3 regions of the Rhizobium sp. 01L419 genome follow, and region 1 is predicted to be linked to each of the others. Evidence: predicted binding sites of a transcription regulator. Region 1 holds the regulator's gene; each other region holds the start of a gene.
What was found. The regulator LexA, encoded in region 1, represses DNA repair genes until DNA is damaged. The targets are predictions, from matches to a motif close to TGTTCNNNNTGTGTTCNG.
Positions count from the first base shown of each region.

Region 1 (5,458 bases):
CGGGCCGTCGCAGGGCGCGTTATCCGGGTCCTGATGAGTCTCGATAAAGACCCCAGCAACACCGACCGCCACGGCAGCGCGCGCGAGCGTCTCCACGAATTGCCGTTCTCCGCCGGAGGTTTCCCCCTGCCCGCCCGGCTGCTGGACCGAATGAGTGGCGTCGAAGATAACTGGCGCACCGGTGGCTGCCATGATCGGCAGGGAGCGCATGTCGGAGACCAGCGTGTTGTAGCCGAAAGAAGCGCCGCGCTCGCACAGCAGAATGTTCGGATTGCCACTCTGATTCAGCTTGCCGAGCACGTTCTTCATATCCCAAGGCGCCAGGAACTGGCCCTTCTTGACGTTGATGACGCGGCCCGTCTTGGCAGCAGCCACCAGAAGATCCGTCTGGCGAGACAGGAAGGCCGGTATCTGCAGGATATCAACGACCTTCGCTACTTCGGCGCATTGTTCTTCGCTGTGAATGTCGGTGAGAACCGGAATGCCGAGTTCCTTCTTGAGATCAGCGAATACTTCCAGCCCCTTCTCAAGGCCGACACCGCGTTTGCTCGACAACGAAGAGCGATTGGCCTTGTCGAAAGACGTCTTGTAGACAAGCCCGATGCCGAGCTTGGCGCACAGTTCCTTCAATGTGCCAGCCACCATGAACGCATGGTCGCGGCTTTCCATTTCACAGGCGCCGGCGATCAGCGACAAGCGGCCGGTATTGGAGAAGGTGACCTTACCGGCGCCCTCGCCGACCGTCACCTGGGAATTGGTATTGGAGCTCATGATGTTTCCTCGAAGGCGAAGAGCACGCCCTGGCCGGGCGCGGGCTTCACCAGAATACGGTTGCCCTTGCGTGTATAGGTCACCCCGTTAGCAGCCAAATGCGCTTCTGTCACGGCAAGATCGCCCGCATGGAAAAGGATCGCCCGCCCACGCAGGCCGCGATCGGTGTCCGGCGTCGCCAGATCGAAATAGGCCTCCAGACCCGCCGGGTTCATCAGACTGATCTTTGTGTTTGCCAGAGGAACTCTCACCCCAAAACCGGTCTCATCTGCGGCGTCGGCTCTTGCCACGCCACGGACGAATTCGCCGAAGGCCCAAGGCTCGGGCGCGGCTAGAACTATCTCGGCAATTCCGGTTACGCCGTTGACGTGAGCTTCGAGCGCGCTGCGGTCAGCAGGGAGCGGATTGACGCGTTCGACGGCGAAGAGAAAGAAATCCGGTGCCCGAAGGTCGCCGGCGAAGGCGAGCCGGAAGCCGGCAATGCTCTCCGTGCCATCCGGCATTTTCACGGGACGTTCGAACTGCAACACAGAACCAGCGCTAATGCCGCCTTTAACGAATCGAGCATGTTCATGCTTTGCATCCGCGGCACTGAAGGCGATAGCAGACAGGCCCTCGCTGCCGCATCGAAAACGAAAGGCCTGATCGCGGGCTGTGAAGACATTGCCGTCGCGCGCCGTCCTGTCGCTCTCCTCGACACTGGCGATGCCGAGCGGCTCGAGATAGCTCCTGTCGGCGAAGAAAACGCAGGCATTTTCCGTACCGAAGGGATGGCGCGCGTCCGGAGCGACGGTGAAGCCCAGCTTGCCCAACCTCTCGCGTGCAAGGGCGATATCGGTAACCGGCAAAACGAGATGATCGATCGCAAGCGTGTCTTGGGTCATCAGCTACTCTCCAGCAATCACAAGGAGATGTGCTTCAACAAGCCTTACGAAGCAAGGCCGGACGGGACGGGCGCCGACAAAAATAAAATTCTCAACACAATGGAGAGAAATTTTACGAAAATTTAGCCACTTGCGGAACACATATGGAACATATAGTGTCCGTTCTGGATTTGTTTCAATACTGGGGTCACACGCCGATGCTCACGCGCAAACAACAGGAACTTCTTCTTTTCATTCATGAAAGGATGAAGGAATCCGGCGTTCCGCCATCTTTCGACGAGATGAAGGACGCCCTGGATCTGGCCTCGAAATCCGGCATTCATCGGCTGATCACGGCGCTCGAAGAACGCGGCTTCATTCGCCGGCTTCCGAACCGGGCGCGTGCGCTCGAAGTCATCAAGCTGCCGGAAGCCTATAGCTCGAGCCTGCAGCCAAGGCGCGGCTTTTCACCAAGCGTCATCGAAGGCAGCCTCGGCAAGCCGCAACCTGTTGCGCCTCCCGCCGCGGCAAAGTCAGCACCTGCGGCCGACAACGGCAATTCGGTTTCCGTGCCGGTCATGGGGCGCATCGCTGCCGGCGTGCCGATTTCGGCAATCCAGAACAACACCCATGACATCACCGTTCCCGCTGATATGCTTGGCTCCGGCGAACATTATGCGCTCGAAGTTCGTGGCGACTCGATGATCGAAGCCGGCATCTTCGATGGCGATACCGTCATCATCCGCAACGGTAGCACGGCCAATCCGGGTGACATCGTCGTCGCACTCGTCGATGAAGAGGAAGCGACGCTCAAGCGCTTCCGCCGCAAGGGCGCATCGATTGCGCTCGAAGCCGCAAACCCCGCTTACGAGACTCGCATTTTCCCGCCGGATCGCGTCAAGGTCCAGGGCAAGCTCGTCGGCCTCATTCGTCGCTATCACTGACCGGTGACGGGCCAACATCAGCGAATGTGTCGCTACGCCAGTCATAGGCACGGTGGCGCATCCAGGGCCGTCGCAATGCGTCGAAGGTAGCGGCAACCGCAACTCCGCCATCTGTGAAACGAAGCTCGATCGCGCCTGTCTTGCGCAATGTTTCGCCAGTAAAGAGCATAGCTCCGGATCGGCAGCCGTCGAAACGCAGACGGACAGGGGTGACGACGATATCGGCCGTATCGCAGGCAGGGCCCAGATAGGCTGCATTGTCGATAACCGTCAGTTTCTTTCCATTGCCGAGCATGATGGCGCACCAGGCACCTTTCAGGCACGAGAACCGTGACGGCGAACCGATCGCGACACGTCTCATCGACTCTCTGGCTTCATTCTGTTGATCCCGCGAGAGCTGCAGTCTTTTGCCTTCGGGCGCAGTGGGCCTATTGGCAGCTTCCAGCGTGACTGGCTTCCTGTGCTCTTCGATGGCAAGCGCCCGCTGCCATTGTTCGAAGATGAAGGCGGGTGGCTTTTCGCGGTTCGAAGCTATCGCCTCTCCATCGACAACAGCAACGAGGCTACCGTCTTCGGCAATGGCGATGTCGGGCATTGCCTCTGATGGCAGCGCCGCGACAGCAAGCGTGGAGAGAGTGACGATTGCCGTTCCGATATGCCGCAGTCGAGTTCTGAGGAGGGTCAGCAGCAGAAAACCGAAAACGGCCGTCGGGAAGTACCAACCCGGCAAACGGCCCACATCGATATTGCCACCCCAGCTCGATACCGTCTTTGCGATTGTGATCACCAGATCGAGCCCGAAGCCTGCCACATGCCATGCCCAGCCGTCCAGGCCAAAGGGCATCAGCAGCATCGCCAGCATCCCAGCCGGCATGACGATGAAGGAAATCACCGGCATGGCCGCGAGATTTGCCGGCAGGCCGTAGGCTGTCAGCCGGTGGAAATGCTCAATCGAAAACAGCGCGGTAGAGAAGCCACCAATCAGCGACGTCAGGAAAATGCCACCAAAGAAACCGCCGACCACGAAGAGGGGTTTCATGATCGGCAGGTTGGCAAAGACATTCTCCCACATCGGCCGGCCTTTCCAGAGATCGTAGCCGGCGACCAGGGCAAGTGTTGCGGCAAAGGACATCTGGAAACTCGGCCCCAGCACCTCCGATGGCGAGATCGCAAGGATCACAAGAGCGGATAGCGCCACGTTTCTGAGGCTGATCGATGGCCGGTCAAAGAAGACGGCAACCAGCATGATGGCCATCATGATGAAGGCACGTTCAGCGGAGACGGCAAAGCCGGAGATCAGATAGTAGGCTGTCACCGCCGCGAGCGCACCGGCCGCCGCGATTTTCTTGGTCGGCCACGCCTGGGCAATGCCGGGAAAAAGGCTAAGGACGACGCGCAGGCCGACAAAAAAGATGCCGGCGGAAAGCGCCATATTGAGACCGGAGATCGCGACGATATGGGCAAGGCCGGACTGCCGCAGCGCGTCCGTCGTGTCATCCGAGATCGCCCGCCTCTCGTCGGTGACAAGCGAAGCGGCAAAGGCGCCGGTATCGCCCGGCAGGGTGGAGCGTATGCGATCGCCGATGCCACTCCTGAGGCGATAGAGCCATTCGAGTGTCGCCTCACCGACCGAGCCCGCTTGCTGTGGCTGCAAGGCAAGCTTTTTCGGCGCGCCATAGAAAAAGCCGTTGGCGCCAATGCCGTCAAAATAGGCACTGAAAGCAAAATCATTGAGGTGGGGAAGTGCGGGGCCTGCCGGAGGCGTGAGACGCGCCCTGCCCTCGATGACGTCGCCAAGCTCGAAAGGCTGCGCGGCGCCTCTCACGAGCACTGTAATGCGTTTAGGCGGACGCTTGATCTGCGGCGCGTCGGTTCCGGTGACGTCAAGAATGTAACGCCAGCGCCCCCGCCCGTCGCCTTCGCGGCGCTCGATCCTGCCGGTTACCGTTGTTGCTACGGCTGAATCAAGGATCAGGGTCTGCGCCCGCCATGTTTCAACCTGTGCCGAAAGCATTCCGCCGGCAAAGAGAAGCAGAGCAGAGAGCATCGCCCGCAATTTCGTCCGGCGATACCCGCAAAGTACGACGGCACCGAGGGCAACAAAAAGGCAGAGACCAAGCGAGACAGCCGGAAAATCCGAAGCTGCCAGAAACCAGGTCGCGGCACCTGCACCAAGGAAGACCGGCGAAAAAAGAATGAGGCGACCGTAGCCAGCCTCTTCAGCGGCCATGCGGACAGACGATCGGATGTGTCGTTTCGCAACGGCGATCAGCCGCCACGGAAACGGAACCGTAGCCTGCGTCCTTGCCAGTTGCGTCACAATGGCGCGCGGTGCGGCATCAGCAAAATCCATCTTTGCATCAATGGATTGCACATGCCGTTCTGCTGTATCGAACCCCGTCATATTCGCTTGGACCCGCCCCCGGAGATCGGCAGAATGCAACCTCAGATCAAAACTCGCAAACAATAATCGATTGAAATACGAGGAAAATTTGCGGCAGCAAAAATCCAGTCAAATCATGGTGTTCTGATATGCGTGAGGCTCATCGCTGCACTGCCTAAAAGATGATGCCGCGATGCACAAAATGGCGTCACGGTAACTTGGCATTAGCTTCGCGATCATATAGCTATCGCTTAGGACGCTTAACCCTTATGGCGCTTTTGCGGCGCCACCGCCACCCCGGAGGATCAGCATGACGGATCAAAGCGCTACAATCAAAATCGGTGACAAATCAGTCGACCTCGCCGTGCGAAAAGGCACGGTCGGACCAGACGTGATCGATATCGGTGCACTCTACAAAAACACGGCTTCCTTCACGTACGACCCCGGGTTTACGTCGACCGCATCCTGTGAATCGAAGATCACCTATATCGACGGCG
Region 1 is NZ_JBFTSM010000019.1:114,874-120,331, forward strand. It holds gene kdsA (3-deoxy-8-phosphooctulonate synthase) at 1-771, opposite strand, end outside; gene AC1DUP_RS29855 (VOC family protein) at 768-1,655, opposite strand; gene lexA (transcriptional repressor LexA) at 1,853-2,578, shown strand; gene AC1DUP_RS29865 (ComEC/Rec2 family competence protein) at 2,559-4,982, opposite strand; gene gltA (citrate synthase) at 5,272-5,458, shown strand, end outside.

Region 2 (5,458 bases), on a different contig from region 1:
TCGGCAGCACCAGTTTCTCCTCCGAAGTCATTATGCACCGTGCCAATCGGTCGCCATTGCTGTCGGCGAAAATCTCGTTAGAATATTAGCATTCTGGAGTCTTCGCAGAGGGAACTCGAAGGCTTCATTCAATGTTTCTATCGAGACATGCTGGAGGAGCATCGATGGCGACTGAACGATGGAATGGTCCGATCAAGGTAGGTTTCGATGATGCGGGAGCACGCACGGTTAACGGACCGTTCGATGCCTTGGCCTGCCTTACCGAGCTCTGGCCTGCCGCACGCGGATTGAAATATCTGAAGGCACGTAGCGCCTGCCGCGCCGCGCTTGATGGCCGCAAGACCGTCGAGGAAGCGCGCGCCGAGTTCATGGCGGCGGCCGAGGAAGCAAAGCTTAAAGTGCATTAAGCTTTCGGCGGCGATACCGGACAGTAAAAGCCGGATCCGTTCCGAAACGGAGCAATGCTTAATTTTCACTTAACCCTGCATGGAGCTCGTGCGGGGCTTTGTCTCAAAAGGCATTGCGCCGTTCATCCGTTCATCAATAAAACGACGCCAGCCATCATGATGATGGTTAGAGGCTCGTCACCCTCTACGGGAGACTACAGACGAGCCTCGTCTGACAGGAATTTCAAATATACCATCAGCAGTCAGAAGTATTGTCATCACCGACTTGAATATAGCCGACACCGATGATTGTGCCATCTGCCGTGCGGATGAAGGACGGCAGATAGTGCGGTGCAGACGGCTCGCAGAGCGAGGCCTTGGTATATTCGTTCAGCGCTATTTCGTCCTTCGGCAAGGCCGAATAATTCGTATCTGTTTCAAGGGAAGCATAAGCGGACCCGGCAAAGGCGCCGCATCCGAGAAGAAGGACCGCGGTCCAGAGGCGTATCAGCGTTTGCATTGTTGTCTCCAGCATTGAAATCCAGCATTTCAACACACGAGACGGGGAGTTGGTTCCTTGAGAATACCTGTGGGAAGACGTGATTTATCTGAGCAGCATGCGGCAATGCACATAACCGCTTCCGACGATATCCTCGGCAATCGCCAGTGCCCGCTCACTATCGCCCTTCCTGCGCACGAAACCTTCGAGAATGACGTAGGAGCCGAGGGTCGAGACGACAATTTCGGCCGCATCGAGGTCGGCTGCGGCATGCAGGGCGCTTTCCACGGACGCGCGCGTAGCAGCCGCGTTGTGGCCTTGCATGCAGGCTTCCTCGTGGATTAACGAGCTTTGAAAGCGCAGTACCATGATCGTTCCTGACATTGGCTAATACAGACTTAACGCTGTAAGACGACGTTTGTTGCCAGCCGCTGCTGGCTGGAAGCAAAGTTGAGAGTATGGTGGCGCCTGGATCTTGATGGTCTTGCAGCCCCTATGTGCGATTGCGGCTGGAGGAGACGATGATGAAAGCTCTGTTGCCGGCCCTTTTTGCCGCCGCCCTTCTGGCGGGTTGTTCGGCTGCTGACGCGCCGGCGCTGGAGCCTATTCCCGGCAGCATCACCTATGGCGGCCAACCGCGCACGAAGCTGACGAAATCGCCGATCGGCAGTGTCGTCCATAACGACTTCTACGATCAGCAGGGCCAGCACGTTTACGAAACCTACATACTCCAGCCCGACCGCAGCCTGAAGCTGGTGCGGCGCCAGATCGTGCCGGATTTTCCGTAGTAGCGCCGTGCGTCCATTTGGACGCATAAAGGACCCTCTACCTCTATTGGTCGATGCATCTGGCTTTCCGAAAACGAACTCGATTTTCGGGCCGATGGTGTCGTGAATGGTAGCCCGTGCCTGCTTGACAGGAGCGGCAATCAAGAACATTCAAGGAACGTCTAACACTCGCGCTGGTGATTCTCCGGCGAGAGCCAACCGGACCGCTGGATGTATCTCGAAAAGCTCAACCCCCAGCAGCGTTTGGCCGTCGAGCACGGCACGCTCATCGAAGGCGGCCATATTGCGGGGCCGCTGCTTATCATTGCCGGCGCCGGCTCCGGCAAGACGAATACGCTTGCCCATCGCGTAGCACATCTGATCCTCAAGGGTGCTGATCCGCGCCGCATCTTGCTGATGACCTTTTCCCGTCGGGCGGCTGCCGAAATGGGCCGGCGCGTCGAGCGCATCTGCGGCGAGGTCCTCGGCAAGAATTCCGGCGTGATGGCAGATGCGCTGGCCTGGAGTGGCACGTTTCACGGCATAGGCGCACGACTGCTGCGCGATTATGCCGAGCAGATCGGCCTCGACCCGGCCTTCTCCATCCATGACCGGGAAGACAGTGCCGACCTGATGAACCTCGTGCGCCACGAGCTCGGCTTCTCCAAGACGGAAAGCCGGTTTCCGACCAAGGGCACCTGCCTTGCCATCTATTCCCGCGCGGTAAACTCGGAAGCGGAACTGCCGTTGGTGCTGCGCGATGCCTTTCCCTGGTGCGCGACCTCGGAAAAGCAGCTTCGCGAGCTGTTTGCCTGCTATGTCGAGGCAAAGCAGAGCCAGAACGTGCTCGATTATGACGACCTGCTGCTCTACTGGGCGCAGATGGTGGCCGAACCGCTTATATCAGAGGATATCGGCAGCCGCTTCGACCATGTGCTGGTCGACGAATATCAGGACACCAACAGGCTGCAATCCTCGATCCTGCTTGCCCTCAAGCCAACCGGGCATGGGCTGACCGTCGTCGGTGACGATGCGCAGTCGATCTATTCCTTCCGCGCGGCCACAGTGCGCAACATTCTCGATTTTCCGGCGTCGTTCAGCCCGGCCGCCAATATCGTCACGCTCGACCGCAACTACCGCTCGACCCAGCCGATCCTTGCCGCCGCCAACGCGGTGATCGACCTTGCTTCCGAGCGTTTCACCAAGAACCTCTGGACGGAGCGGGAATCGCCGGAGCGGCCGCGGCTGGTGACGGTGCGCGACGAGAATGATCAGGCGCGCTACGTGGCCGACAAGATTCTCGACCATCGCGAAGAGGGCGTAAAGCTGAAGAGCCAGGCCGTGCTCTTCCGCGCCTCGCACCATAGCGGCGCTCTGGAAGTGGAGCTCACCCGCCGCAACATTCCCTTCGTGAAGTTCGGGGGGCTGAAATTCCTCGACAGCGCGCATGTGAAGGACATGCTGGCGACACTGCGCTTTGCCCAGAACCCGCGTGACCGGGTGGCGGGCTTCCGGCTGATGCAGATCCTGCCGGGGGTCGGGCCTTCCACGGCGCAGAAGGTGCTGGACCATATGGCAGAAGACCCGAGCCCGGTGACTGCGCTCGCCACCATGCCTGCGCCGCCGCGCTCGGGCGACGACTGGACCTCGTTCGTGTCCACCATGCAGGAACTGAAAACCGGTAAGGCCGGCTGGCCTGCCGAGATCGAACTGGTGCGGAAATGGTATGAGCCGCATCTTGAACGGCTGCATGAGGATGCGAGCGCCCGGCTTGCCGATCTCGTGCAGCTCGAGCAGATCGCCGGCGGTTATGCTTCGCGCGAGCGCTTCCTGACGGAACTGACGCTCGATCCGCCCGACGCAACCTCGGATCAGGCGGGCGTGCCGCTGCTCGACGAGGACTATCTCATCCTCTCGACCATCCATTCGGCCAAGGGACAGGAATGGACCAAGGTCTTCATGCTGAACGTCATCGATGGTTGCATCCCCTCTGATCTCGCTGTCGGCACGACGGCAGAAATAGAGGAAGAGCGGCGGCTGCTCTATGTGGCGATGACACGCGCCAAGGACAGCCTCGATCTCGTCGTGCCGCAGCGCTTCTTCACCTATGGGCAGAACTCGCAGGGCGACCGGCACGTCTATGCATCACGCAGCCGCTTCATTCCCGCGACGCTGCTGCAATTCTTCGAGGTCTGCGGCTGGCCGCAGGCCAAAGCGGAGACGGCGGCGGCCCAGCAGGCGCGGCAGGTGCGCATCGATGTCGGTGCACGCATGCGCGGCATGTGGCGGTAGAGCCTCTCCTGACCAGATGGCGCTAAAGCGCGAGCGGTGGCTTGGCGGGTTCGAAGAAACGGCCGATCATTTCATCGTTGACCAGGGCGATTGTCGGCGGCGACCATTTCGGATTACGGTCCTTGTCGATAACAGCCGCACGGACGCCTTCGTAGAAATCCGCACCATGCAGGATCTGCATGCAGGCGCCGAGCTCACGGGCCAGGCATTCGCCGAGCGTACGGCTCTGGCGGCCGGCTCTCAGCAGCCGCAAGGTGAGCTTGAGGCTGGTCGGCGAACGTGTGAGCATCACGCGACGGGTTTCGGCTGCGAACTCGCCCTCTTCCTGAGCGAGGGCCAACGCGATGTCCTCGACACGGCTGAAGCGGAAGGCGCGGTCGATCATCGCGGCATTGGCCTGCAGCCTGCCTTCGCCCGGCTGATCCGATAGATTGCGCAGCGCCGCGTCGATATCGTCCGGCGAGCTTCCCACAGGCAGATCCGAGAGACGCTGGACTGCCTCTTCCAGACGCGAGAAGGGCATGTAGAAATCAGCAAGTCCAGCATGGATGGCATCTGCGCCATTGATATCCAGCCCCGTCAGGGCCATCCATGTACCGCTTTCGCCCGGCATGTGAGGCAGCAACCAAGTGGCACCGACATCGGGAAAATAGCCGATGCCCGTTTCCGGCATGGCAAGGCGGGTGCGCTCCGTGACGATACGGTGGCGACCGTGGCTGGAAAGCCCGACGCCGCCGCCCATGGTGATGCCATCCATTAACGCCACATAGGGCTTCGGATAATTGGCGATACGGTGATTGAGGCGAAATTCCTCGCGCCAGAACGTTTCCGCCAGGCCGTCGCCGGCGCGCCCGCTTAGGTGAATGGCGCGGATATCGCCGCCGGCGCAGAAGCCGCGTTCGCCCTCGCCCATCACGACGACGCTCGCCACGGATTGGTCGCCGGCGAAATCATCAAGTGCGGCGGCAATTGCACGCACCATCGGGATGGTCAGGCTGTTCAGCGCCTTTGGGCGGTTCAGCCGGATAAGACCTGCCGTACCACGTCGTTCAACGATGACTTCGTTCTGATTGCTTTTGTCCATGGTCCACCTCGCTCCTGCCCTAGGAATAGACGGGGTTGGGCCGGGGTTCCAGTGGCTGGCTGATCAATCAGGCCGAGAGGGACTGCGAAACGGCGACATCGCACCGCATCGCGTAGTCGATCGCCAGCTCCAGCGGCAGCGGCCGGGAGAAATAATAGCCCTGCGCCAGCCGCACGCCGAGGCCTTTCAGCGCCTCGGCCACTTCCTCGCTTTCGACACCTTCCGCCACCGACGCAATGCCAAGGTTCTGGCAGAGACTGGCGACGGAGCGGGTGATGTTCATGCAACGCGCGTCGCGATCGAAATTCATGACGAAGGCCTTATCGATCTTCAGCTTGTCGAAGGCGAGGCGGTGGATGTGGCTCAAACTCGAATAGCCGGTACCGAAATCGTCGAGCGCGATCGAGCTGCCGGCAGCACGCAGCACGCC
Region 2 is NZ_JBFTSM010000003.1:64,010-69,467, forward strand. It holds tRNA gene AC1DUP_RS07270 (tRNA-Thr) at 1-12, shown strand, start outside; gene AC1DUP_RS07275 (DUF982 domain-containing protein) at 165-407, shown strand; gene AC1DUP_RS07280 (hypothetical protein) at 643-906, opposite strand; gene AC1DUP_RS07285 (BON domain-containing protein) at 991-1,254, opposite strand; gene AC1DUP_RS07290 (hypothetical protein) at 1,410-1,673, shown strand; gene AC1DUP_RS07295 (ATP-dependent helicase) at 1,884-3,944, shown strand; gene AC1DUP_RS07300 (enoyl-CoA hydratase/isomerase family protein) at 3,967-5,028, opposite strand; gene AC1DUP_RS07305 (putative bifunctional diguanylate cyclase/phosphodiesterase) at 5,096-5,458, opposite strand, start outside.
Region 2: a site for LexA is predicted at 1,816-1,833, ahead of AC1DUP_RS07295 (ATP-dependent helicase). Genes of this name have one in related genera too.

Region 3 (5,458 bases), on a different contig from region 1:
CAGTGCCATAAAGGCTGGCGGGACAGTCATGGGCCTGCCGTTGCTGGTTGGATCGGGCGGCAGCGCATCATGCTGGAAGGCAAAGCCCCTCTCGCTGCTTTTCTCCTGCCAGTCGATCTCCTCTGGCGGAATTCCGGCCGCAGCAAAAGCACGGGCGGCCCTGCGCCACTCCTCGAAATCGCCCCTGCCCTCCAGCACGACCCGGCGCATCAAAGCAACGACAATTGTTCGGGTTGCGGTTCGAACATGGCTCGCAAGTCCGGCCGATCGACCAGCCGGTGCGGCGTCCAGCCTTCGGCTGTGATGAAGGCCTGCACCTTGCGGATCGACACGCCGAGCCGCGACAAATCCTCGAGCCGCAGACGACGTTGCCGCCGTTCGCTTAGGATCGCCTTCACAGTCTTGGTGCCAAACCCCGGCACCCGCAGCAGCTTTTCGCGATCGGCGCGATTGACGTCGACGGGGAAATCGCCGCGATGGCCGAGCGCCCAGGCAAGCTTGGGATCGAGATTGAGATCCAGCATGCCGCCGCCCTGCGTCGAGGTGATCTCGTCGATGCCAAATCCGTAAAAACGATAGAGCCAATCGGCCTGATAGAGCCGATGCTCGCGCATCAGCGGCGGCTTGATGAGCGGCAGGTTCTTCGAACTGTCGGGGATCGGGCTGAAGGCGGAATAATAGACGCGCTTGAGCCCGTAGCTGCTGTAGAGTTGACCGCTGGTAGAGAGGATCGTCGCATCATTGGCGCCATCGGCCCCGACGATCATCTGCGTGCTCTGGCCGGCCGGCACGAACCGTTTGCGCCTCTTCGTCTGCAGCGTCGGCTCGTCCGCCGCTTCGATCTTCAGCCGAAGATCGCCCATCGAGCGGCGGATGCTMGCGGGCTTTTTCTCCGGCGCAAACCGGCTGATGCCGCTATCGGTCGGCAGCTCGATGTTGAGCGACAGGCGATCCGCATAGAGGCCCGCCTCCTCGATCAGGTGCGCTGAGGCATCGGGAATGGATTTCAGATGGATGTAGCCGCGGAAATTATGGGTGACCCGCAATTCCCGCACGATGCGCACCATTTCCTCCATCGTATGATCGGAGGAACGGATGATGCCGGACGAGAGGAACAGCCCTTCGATGTAGTTGCGCCGGTAGAATTCCAGCGTCAGCCAGACGACCTCCTCCGGTGTGAAGCGGGCACGCTCGACATTGCTGGACGATCGATTGATGCAATAGGCGCAGTCATAGATACAGAAATTGGTGAGCAGGATTTTCAAGAGCGAAATGCATCGTCCATCCGGCGCATAGGCATGACAAATTCCCGCACCTTCAGTCGAGCCCAATCCGCCTGATGCCGTCGAATCGCGTTTGACCGTGCCGCTTGAGGCGCAGGAAGCGTCATATTTGGCGGCATCGGAAAGGATCGCCAATCGTTCTTTAAGCGACTTCTTCATAAGGATGTTCACTAAATGTTCACGATGGCAAAATCAAGACGGAGAAGCAGGTCGGCACCCAACTTCCTTTCAAAAGCAGGTACTTCTGGGTGAGGTCGAAACCTTCGATACGAATTTTATGGAAATTGCGCGTGCCGATCTGCTATAACCGACGAACCAAGATTGTAGCACGGTTCCGAAGTTCCCTTCGGGACCTGTTTTCTTTTGTGTCTGCGAGAACTGTGGACGCAGGGAGAGAAGGACGAAAAAATGGTTGATAAGGTACCGATGACACAGGGTGGTTTCGTCAAGTTGCAGGAAGAACTGCGCTGGCGTCAGCAGGAGGAGCGCCCGCGAATCATCGAGGCAATTGCGGAAGCGCGCGCCCATGGCGACCTTTCGGAAAATGCCGAGTACCATGCCGCCAAGGAAGCACAGAGCCACAATGAAGGCCGCGTCGCCGAACTCGAAGACCTGACGGCGCGCGCCGAAATCATCGACCTCTCCAAGATGTCGGGCGACAAGATCAAGTTCGGCGCCAAGGTGAAGCTCGTCGACGAGGACACCGAAGAGGAAAAGACCTACCAGATCGTCGGCGATCAGGAAGCCGACGTGAAGCAGGGCCGTATCTCCATCTCCTCCCCGATCGCTCGCGCGCTGATCGGCAAGGAAGTCGGCGACTCCATCGAAGTCAACGCCCCTGGTGGTTCGAAGGCCTACGAAATCCTTTCCGTTTCCTGGGGCTGATCGCCCGCGCCTTTCTCCGCGAGAGCAGCCAGTGCCGGATATCAGTGACGTCGAGATCATCGCGCCCAACCTGAAACGCCGGCTCTCCGGCGTTACGTCCACGATCGTTCAGTTGATCCCCTGCCAGATCCGGCTGGGGATCAGGATAGCAGCCCTCGGCCCCGGTCTTCCGCCACAGCTTCCGCGCCTGAAATGGCCGCAGCTATCAGGCCTCTGGCGTGCGCCCGCCGGGCGCCGCCATCGCGTCTGGCATGCGCGCCGCAACAATGAAATGGCGGCGGGTATCCTGATGCGGCAGGTATTGCGCATGCCGCTGAAGCTCGTCTTCACCTCAGCCGCCCAGCGCCGCCACACGTCCTATACCCGCTGGCTTATCCGCCAGATGGATGCGGTCATCGCCACCAGCAGCCGTTCCGGCTCCTTCCTCAAGGTGCCGCACACAGTCATCCAGCACGGCGTCGATCTCGAACTTTTCCATCCGCCCGAAGGGGCTGACGACACGATAGCCGCAACCGGCCTGCCCGGCCGTTACCTCGTCGGCTGCTTCGGCCGCGTGCGCCATCAGAAGGGCACGGACCTTTTCGTCCAGGCAATGATCGCATTGTTGCCGCAACATCCGGACTGGACAGCGGTCATTTCCGGCCGTGTCACCCCTGAGCACACAGCCTTCGCCGACAGGCTAAAGGCAGACATTGCTGCAGCAGGCCTTACAGATCGCATCGTCTTCATCGGCGAAGTACCTGATATCAAGGTTTGGTATCGCCGGCTGACGCTCTATGTCGCACCCTCTCGCAACGAAGGGTTCGGCCTGACGCCGCTGGAGGCCATGGCTTCGAAAACAGTAGTTGTGGCCTCTGACGCCGGCGCTTATGCCGAAATGATCGCGTCCGGCGAGAACGGCATCATCGTACCATCAGGCGATGGCGACGCACTGACGGCGGCCATCGCAACCTATCTTGCCGATCCCGCCCTCGCCGCTATACAGGGTGAGGCTGCCTTGCGACACGTGCGGGAAAATTTCGCGCTGGAAAAGGAAGCGACAGCGATCAACCGGATTTACCAGCAACTTCTCGGCGCGTAAGCCGTTCGTCATCCCATTGGCAACGGACATATCAGGGAAGTAGGGACAGGTAGATGTCGACCGCAAATAACAACGAAAACCTGGTCAACGTGCTCTGCATGAAGTGGGGAACGCTCTACGGTGCCGAATACGTCAACAATCTCTACCGCGGCGTCAAACGGCACCTGAAGCGCCAGCACCGTTTCGTTTGCTTTACCGACAACGCAGCAGGCCTCGACGGAGGCATCGAGACCTTTCCGCTGCCCGAGCTTGGCCTGCCGGCCGGATCCAAGGATCGTCGCTGGCAGAAGCTGGCGCTCTTCCGCCGCGAACTTGCCGATCTCAAGGGCATCGCCCTCTTCCTTGATCTCGACCTTGTCATCGCCGACGATCTGGAACCGCTCTTTCAGCACCCAGGCACGTTCCTCATCATCCGCGACGACGATCTCTTCCGCGCCAAGCCGCTACGCAAACTCAAGCCCGCCCGCGACAAGTTCCTGGCCTCGGTCGGCAACAGCTCGGTCTTCCGCTATGAGATCGGCGCCCACGCCTATATTCTCGATACCTACCTCGCCGATCCGGTGGCGGCCATGTCGAAATACGAGATTTCCCAGCAGTTCCAGAGCGCGCAGCTGGAAGCACATGGAAACCTGCAATATTGGCCGCGCGAATGGTGCGTGAGCTTCAAGAACGCCTGCGTGCCGCGTCATTTCAAGAGCTTCTGGCGCGATCCCGAACTGCCGCCGGATGCGAAGATCGTCGTCTTCGCCGGCAATCCGAAAATGAGCGAGGCTTTTGAAGGTGGCGGACAGAAATGGTACCGCCGGATCGGCAATACCGATTGGCTGAGCAAGGCCTGGCGAGGCCAGAGCATCTCACGCGAAAGTGTGTAGCGGTTTTACGACAATGACATGGGAAAACAGGACCTAAAGCATGGCAAGCGGATCTGGAAGATCGCGACACGCTTTGGATTACAGTTCGACGAGCCCGAGCTTCTTCACCTGCCGGATCGTCAGCATGGTGCGCACGGTATCGACATGCTCATTGGCCGTCAGCACTTCGATGACGAAGTCCTGGAAGCGGGTGAGGTTTTGGGCCACGCAATGCAGCAGGAAATCGCTGTCGCCGGAAACCATCCACGCCTGGCGCACCAGCGACCACTCGGCGGTGGCAGCGGCAAAGGCCTTTAGATTGGCTTCGGACTGATGCTTGAGGCCGACCATGCAGAAGGCGACGAGATCGAGCCCAAGCTTCGGGCTGTTCAGCATCGCATGGTATCCTTCGATGACACCAGCCTCTTCGAGCTTACGCACCCGGCGCAGGCAGGGCGGCGCTGAAATTCCCACCCGGTCGGCAAGCTCAACGTTGGTCATGCGGCCATCTGACTGCAGTTCCCGCAAAATCTTTATGTCGATGACGTCAAGTTCAGCGCGAACCACGCTTAGGCCTTTCTTTAATTCCCCGCGGGCAGCTTCTATATAAAGCCACGGAATACGCAAGAAAGTTTCAGTCGGATGACGGAATCTTGCACATCGCCTGTATTTGCCTTGTTGGTAATGCAAGGCTGCCCTTGAATAAAAGCATTGGTCGTTCATAAATGGCGATGGGATCGCGAAACGGCCTTATTCGCCTCTTAGCCGCCGCATCCTGCCAGTCGAAAGGAAATTCCATGTCTGCCCGCCATACCAAGGTGCTCATCATCGGCTCCGGACCTGCCGGTTATACGGCAGCGGTCTATGCCGCGCGCGCCATGCTGAAACCGGTTTTGATCGCCGGTCTCGAACAGGGTGGCCAGCTCATGATCACCACCGACGTCGAAAACTATCCGGGCTTTGCCGACCCCATACAGGGTCCCTGGCTGATGGATCAGATGCTGCAGCAGGCCCAGCATGTCGGCGCCGAAATCGTCAACGACCTCGTGACCGAAGTCGATCTCAACCAGCGCCCCTTCGTTGCCCGCACCGATAGCGGCCAGGTCTGGACCGCCGATACGCTTGTTATCGCGACAGGCGCCAAGGCCAAGTGGCTCGGTATCGAAAGCGAGCAGCATTTCCAGGGTTTTGGCGTTTCTGCCTGCGCCACCTGCGATGGCTTCTTCTATCGCAACAAGGATGTGATCGTGGTCGGCGGCGGCAACAGCGCCGTCGAGGAAGCGCTCTATCTCTCCAACATCGCGAAGTCGGTCACCGTCGTGCACCGCCGCGACGGTTTCCGCGCGGAAAAGATCCTG
Region 3 is NZ_JBFTSM010000001.1:420,765-426,222, reverse strand. It holds gene AC1DUP_RS02140 (UdgX family uracil-DNA binding protein) at 1-210, opposite strand, end outside; gene AC1DUP_RS02135 (putative DNA modification/repair radical SAM protein) at 210-1,442, opposite strand; gene greA (transcription elongation factor GreA) at 1,692-2,168, shown strand; gene AC1DUP_RS02125 (glycosyltransferase family 4 protein) at 2,200-3,249, shown strand; gene AC1DUP_RS02120 (hypothetical protein) at 3,303-4,121, shown strand; gene AC1DUP_RS02115 (Lrp/AsnC family transcriptional regulator) at 4,200-4,667, opposite strand; gene trxB (thioredoxin-disulfide reductase) at 4,898-5,458, shown strand, end outside.
Region 3: a site for LexA is predicted at 1,448-1,465, ahead of AC1DUP_RS02135 (putative DNA modification/repair radical SAM protein). Genes of this name have one in related genera too.